3 regions of the Nostoc sp. DSM 114160 genome follow, and region 1 is predicted to be linked to each of the others. Evidence: predicted binding sites of a transcription regulator. Region 1 holds the regulator's gene; each other region holds the start of a gene.
The links. Region 1 encodes HrcA, which represses chaperone genes, less so after heat shock. Its sites were predicted from a motif close to TTAGCACTCNNGANTCNNGAGTGCTAA; they were not measured.
Positions count from the first base shown of each region.

Region 2: the regulator HrcA is predicted to act here: its motif matches at 1,161-1,187, upstream of groES (co-chaperone GroES).
Region 3: the regulator HrcA is predicted to act here: its motif matches at 1,109-1,135, upstream of groL (chaperonin GroEL).

Region 1 covers NZ_JBPFGO010000001.1:576,660-578,935, forward strand. Annotated here, with positions in the region: gene NSTCB13_RS02720 (rhodanese-like domain-containing protein) at 1-183, shown strand, start outside; gene hrcA (heat-inducible transcriptional repressor HrcA) at 654-1,784, shown strand; gene NSTCB13_RS02730 (DUF2834 domain-containing protein) at 1,904-2,276, shown strand, end outside.
Region 2 covers NZ_JBPFGO010000002.1:1,298,088-1,300,363, reverse strand. Annotated here, with positions in the region: gene groL (chaperonin GroEL) at 1-730, opposite strand, end outside; gene groES (co-chaperone GroES) at 826-1,137, opposite strand; gene NSTCB13_RS22715 (hypothetical protein) at 1,488-1,682, shown strand.
Region 3 covers NZ_JBPFGO010000003.1:1,035,468-1,037,743, forward strand. Annotated here, with positions in the region: gene NSTCB13_RS29750 (MraY family glycosyltransferase) at 1-1,010, opposite strand, end outside; gene groL (chaperonin GroEL) at 1,168-2,276, shown strand, end outside.

The DNA.
Region 1 (2,276 bases):
GGAGATCGAGTACCTACCCTCTTCAATCCCGAAGCCGAAACCTTGGTGTTATGCCACCACGGCATCCGCTCTGCCCAAATGTGCCAGTGGTTGATTGCTCAAGGTTTTACAAATGTGCAAAATATTTCGGGTGGTATTGATGCCTATTCCCAATTAGTAGACCCTTCAATTCCCCAGTATTAGCTTTTGCTGGGATACGTCACTCAGATGGAACTGACTCTTCCATCTGACTTTTGCTATGCTAGAGGCATAAGTACATCACTTTATAGGCTCACCGAAAAGCCTGCAATTTGGGCATAAAGTACATTTGCACAAAACTTTTTGACTGTGCCCAAATCCCACTTTAGCACTAGCCATTGTCAACAGATATGTATCTAATAATACTATTGCAAGCGCAAATTTGTGCAAAAGTACGGTTAGAAAGAAGCATCGTAAGGGTACATTATAACTAGCAGCTTTTGAAAAAAGGTTGAGCTACTATTTCAACCCTACTCTTAAAAAATGCTGTATGTATATAAACTTTAAAAATACTTATCATAATATAATTATATAATTTGCTATCTTAATAAATTATTAATATTCTCTGTTTTCGATTAAATTCACAAATTTCTTCAGAGTTTGATTAAAATTTGCCTTCAGCAAAACATAGGATAATGGAAGTTCAGTTAACAAATCGACAACAGCATATACTTTGGGCAACGGTACGTCACTACATTGCTACGGCAGAGCCTGTTGGTTCAAAGGCTTTGGTCGAGGAGTATGACCTTGGCGTAAGCTCGGCGACAATTCGCAATGTCATGGGTGTTTTAGAAAAGTCTGGATTGCTCTACCAACCACACGCTTCTGCTGGACGTGTACCTTCAGATTCAGGTTATCGTATTTATGTTGACCAGCTAATTACACCTTCTCTGCGTTCGCGCAGCGTGTCGCAGACAGAAACTATACGAACAGAAACTTTAGGGCGAGAAGTAGAGATAGCACTGCAAAAGCATCTCCAGTGGGAAGATCGCAGTTTAGAAACCTTACTACAAGGAGCCGCGCAGATTTTAGCAACCTTGAGTGGTTGTATTAGCTTGATCACTATGCCGCAAACGACTACAGCGCTATTGCGACATCTGCAATTAGTGCAAATTGAAGCTGGGCGGATCATGCTGATTGTAGTGACTGATGGTTATGAGACACATTCTAAATTGATGGATTTGTCGCCAACACCAGAAGAAACACAACGAGATTCAGAGGTAATCGATCGCGAGTTGCAGATTGTTTCTAACTTTTTGAATACCCACTTGCGGGGGCGAAGTCTGTTGGAATTAGCCAACCTCAACTGGAGCGAACTAGATCAAGAGTTCCAACGCTACGGGGAATTTTTGAAAAACTCAGTTGCCGAATTGACTCGTCGCACTCTTGCACCGACTGCAACCCAAATTATGGTTCGGGGTGTGTCAGAAGTTTTGCGCCAACCAGAATTTTCCCAGTTACAGCAGGTACAAACAATTATCCACCTGTTGGAGGAAGAACAAGACCAACTGTGGCGATTAATATTTGAAGAACCAGAACCGGAGGATGGTGGAAAACCAAAAGTAACGGTTCGCATTGGCGCAGAAAATCCATTAGAACCGATACGCACCTGCACCTTGATTTCTTCTAACTATCGCCGAGGTTCGATACCTGTAGGAAGTGTGGGAGTTTTGGGGCCAACGCGCCTAGATTATGAAAGTGCGATCGCAGTAGTAGCATCTGCTGCTGATTATCTCTCAGAAGCTTTCAGTTATTTCAATCCTTAATTAGCGATTAATCTTTAGGAACAAGCCGCTACGCCTCTAGGCGAGCAAACAATACCATAGCAAGCAGATAGCCGGATTTGTAACGGCAAAATCAATAATTAATACTACTTAAATCTTTCATGCTTAGAAAAATTGCCTTTAGTCTACTGTGGCTGGGATTTGTTGTCTATGCTTTTTTCCTCGCGCCTCCTGAGCAACCTGGTACATTCGAGTTAATCAAAAACCTTTCTATTGGACAGTGGCAAGGCATTAACCCCTTAGTCATAGCACTATTCAACCTCATGGGCATCTGGCCTCTTATTTACAGTGCAGTAGTCTTCATTGATGGTAGAGGGCAAAAAATACCTGCTTGGCTGTTTGCTACTGTCTCTTTCGGAGTTGGTGCTTTCGCTTTGTTGCCGTACTTAGCCTTTAGAGAACCAAATAATCAGTTTGTCGGTAAAAAGAATATCTTGCTCAAATTACTAGATTCTCGTGTGACTGGTTTTGTAT
Region 2 (2,276 bases), on a different contig from region 1:
GACCAGCACGAGCTACTTGCTCTAACACTGGTACAAGGTCTTGTACCAAAGCGATTTTCTTATCAGTTAGCAGTAGGAAAGGTTCATCAAAAACCGCTTCCATCCGTTCAGCATCGGTAGCGAAATAAGGAGAGATGTAGCCTTTATCAAAGCGCATCCCTTCAGTGATTTCCAACTCGGTGAACATAGATTTCCCTTCTTCTAGGGAAATTACGCCTTCCTTGCCCACCTTGTCCATTGCTTGGGCAATCATCTGACCAACTTCTTCGTCGTTACCAGCCGAGATCGCACCAACTTGGGCAATGGCTTTGGAATCTTCCACTGGACGGGCGTGTTGAGCAATTTTGTCTACAAGGAAGCCAGTAGCTTTGTCAATACCACGCTTGAGGGAAATTGCGTTAGCACCAGCTGCAACGTTCCGCAAGCCTTCTTTGACGATCGCATGAGCTAAAACGGTAGCGGTGGTAGTACCATCGCCCGCTGCATCATTGGTCTTAGAAGCAGCTTGACGAATCAGAGCTACACCAGTGTTTTCAATGTGGTCTTCTAATTCGATTTCTTTGGCGATCGTTACACCATCATTGACGATTTGCGGTGCGCCAAATTTCTTTTCTAAGACTACGTTACGACCTTTAGGGCCAAGGGTAACAGCTACAGACTCAGCCAGGATGTCAATGCCTCGCTCTAGGGCGCGACGGGCGTTTTCGTTGTAGATAATGCGCTTTGCCATATTATTTGTCCTTTGTCATTTGTCCTTTGTCCTTTGTCCTTTGTCTTTTGTCCTTTGTCATTGGCTAATGACTAATGACCAGTGACTAATGACAATTAGATCACAACTGCTAAAATATCTTTTTCAGAAAGCAGTACATATTCTTCAGTGCCGAGCTTGATGTCAGTGCCAGCGTACTTAGAGTACAGCACCTTATCGCCAACTTTAATTTCCAATTCCTGACGGTTTCCATCGTCATTGCGCTTGCCAGGGCCAAGAGCCACTACTTCCCCTACTTGGGGCTTTTCCTTGGCGGTATCGGGCAAATACAGACCACCTGCGGTCTTTTCCTCAGAGGCGCTCACTTTTATAAAAACGCGATCGCCTAAAGGTTTAACTGTAGAAACGCTTAGAGATAAAGCTGCCATAATTATTTTCTCCTCTCCAGAGTTTAGCACTCTCAACTCCTGAGTGCTAATTTACCGAAAACTGGCGTTCAATGGCAAGAATGCCTTGAGTACGGGTTCCCGAACTAGAAGGTCATAGATGTACTTAAGTATAAATGCTTAATTATTTATACCTTGCGGGTTTTGTTCTGTAAGTTACGAAGAGAGTAGGGGGTGGGAAGTTAAGAGTAGAGACGCGATTAATCGCGTCTGTACAAAAGTTAAGAGTTAGGAGTTATAAGAATTTTTCCCCATTCCCCACTCCCCTTCTCAGTCAACTTTATTTGCAAAGCTTGCAAATTGTTATAGAACTGTAATCAGGGAGCCGCTCGATGAGTAACAATACAGTGACAGCGATCCAGTCCAACCATCAAATTCCTAAAAAAACTCAATCTTTAGAACATAAGACCCTAAGTAATTGTGTAGAAAGTTTAGGACTTGCAAAAATTCAGCGAGACATTTTTATTTGCGCTGACCAGGCAATTGCTGCTCAAAACGAGCTAGTCTGGAATTCTGGAATTACTTAAAAAAGCGACTTAAAGATTTAAAACTCGATGAGCCGTACTAAAGTTATTCTATTTGCGTCTATAAAACTAAAGCCAACTGCTTGCGTGTTTCTGGTTCTAGATCCATAATGGTGATTTACCCTGATGGTGTCTGGTATCGCCAAGCAAACCCGGAAGTTACTCTGCGGATCGTCCGAGAACACTGAATAGGTAATAAGGTGGTAGAAGAATATGCGTTTTCAATCCATCTTTTGCCTGAAACTTCCTTAGTTTCTTGTGAACACCTCATAGAGGCTTAACAACGAAAGGATATGGTATAGCAGTAGGCTTTAAGAAAGTGCGGGTTGGTTTTGAGGTAGGGTCATCTTTAAGCCAATACTTACTTGTGAGTCCGAAAGATTATTATTTAATCAGTGTTTTTTACCCCGCCCCTTTCAAAGCGATATATAATAGCGCATTATAGATACTACTGCTATACGTATCCTTGCTGGACTTTTGCTATCGAGCTACTAGTCTATTGAAAGTGCTCGGCATTTTTGAGACTTCGAGACAGCAAAGGCAAGTTAAGTAGGAAAAAGGACAACATCTCGAATAACCCACCATACGAGGATAAAT
Region 3 (2,276 bases), on a different contig from region 1:
ATCACAGCCAAACTCATACCTTGTATTCTCATCGCCAGCAAGTTGAAAACTAAGGTAATTGACCAAAGGGTAAACGCAGCATGGCGCTGGGAGAGTCCCCAAGCAAGTAAGCGGTGGTGCAGATGGTCTTTACCTGGAGTACTCAGAGGGTTATTTCCCGCTAGTAGCCGCCGCACAAATACTTGAGTGGTGTCTAGCACCGGTAACAACAGAAATAAAACCGTAGGAATTAGGGCATAAACTGTGTTTTGTTGCAGTTTGCCTAAAATACTAGTTGCTGCCAGGACATAACCGAAAAAGTATGCTCCGGCATCACCCATAATAATTCGTGATGGATGGAAATTATGGCGCAAAAATCCTAGTGCAGCACCTCCCAAAGCTGCGAGGACTAAGATTGCCGCAGCACGATTGTTAAATTGGGCACCAACGCCCAATAAACTCATGGCGGTTATAAAGCTAATTCCTCCTGCCAAGCCATCCATACCATCCATCAAATTGATGGCGTTGGTAATCCCTACTACCCATAGTACTGTTAGCAACATGGACAGAAGTGAATCGATGGGAGTGCCAAACAGGACTTTGACACTGATGCCATTAGCTACCAGCAAAAGTGCCGTGACAATTTGCGCCCACAATCGCACAGAGGGCGGTAAGCCAAACTGATCGTCAATAAAGCCCACAAGGACTAATATCGAACCCCCCAACAGAATAGTGAGCACCTGAGCCAATACGTTTTGGAGTTCGATCGGTCGTAAAAGGCTAGCTAGTACCAGCGCAGCAATCACGCCCGCGTAGATAGCCAGCCCCCCTGCATTGGGTAAAGGTTCTCGATTGAGTCGCCGGGCGTTGGGTTGGTCAGCCCAACCTACCCGCAAGGCGAATTTGCGTACTGTCGGAATTAAACGCCAAGTTACAAGCCAAGCCAAGAGGAACGTAAATACTACTGCCAACCAGCCGGTGCCGCTAGGGTCGGCAATACCAAGGGACTTAAGGGAGTTGTCTAGATTCATCTCCCAATTCAAGCATTACTGCCAGTATCTAATATGAGCATCACCTGTATATTAATCAATTTTTTTATTTCCATTTGTAACTTGAGCAGCCTGAGAGATTAGCACTCTGGCGCTGTGAGTGCTAAATTGTCTAATGGAAGCGCTGGAGAAATGAAACATGGCGAAAATTATTGCATTTGACGAGGAATCGCGGCGATCTCTAGAAAGGGGTGTTAACGCCCTTGCCGATGCCGTAAAAATCACCTTGGGGCCCAAAGGTCGCAATGTCCTTTTAGAGAAAAAATTTGGCGCACCTCAAATTGTCAACGATGGTATCACTGTTGCCAAGGAAATTGAATTAGAAGATCCTTTGGAAAATACTGGTGCAAGACTCATCCAGGAAGTGGCCTCAAAAACTAAAGATGTCGCTGGAGATGGGACAACCACCGCCACAGTTTTAGCACAAGCCTTAATTAAAGAAGGTTTGAAGAACGTCGCCGCAGGTAGTAACCCTGTGAGCTTGAGACGCGGGATCGACAAAACTATTGAGGCATTAGTAGAAGAAATTGCCAAAATAGCCAAGCCAGTAGAAGGAAGTGCGATCGCTCAAGTTGCCACTGTCTCTGCTGGTAACGATGAAGAAGTTGGTCAAATGTTAGCCCAAGCAATGGAAAAAGTCACCAAAGATGGTGTAATTACCGTTGAAGAATCTAAATCCCTGACAACTGAATTAGAAGTAGTTGAGGGGATGCAGATTGATAGAGGTTATATTTCTCCCTACTTCGTCACCAACAATGAACGGCAAATCGTCGAATTTGAAAACGCCCGGATTTTGATTACTGACAAAAAAATCAGCAGTATCCAAGATTTAGTGCCTGTGTTGGAAAAAGTTGCCCGTTCTGGTCAGCCGTTGCTAATTATCGCTGAAGATGTCGAAGGTGATGCTTTAGCAACTTTGGTGGTGAACAAAGCGCGGGGTGTACTAGCCGTGGCAGGGATTAAAGCACCTGGATTTGGCGATCGCCGCAAAGCTTTGTTAGAAGATATTGCGATTCTCACTGATGGACAGTTGATTTCAGAAGAAATCGGCTTAAGCTTGGATACCGCTTCTCTAGAAGCGCTGGGAACTGCCCGCAAAATCACCATTGACAAAGAAAACACCACAATTGTTGCTGGTAGTGTCACCAAGCCAGAAGTACAAAAGCGGATTGGTCAAATTCGCAGACAGTTGGAAGAAACTGATTCTGAGTACGATAAAGAAAAACTTCAAGAACGCATCGCCAAGCT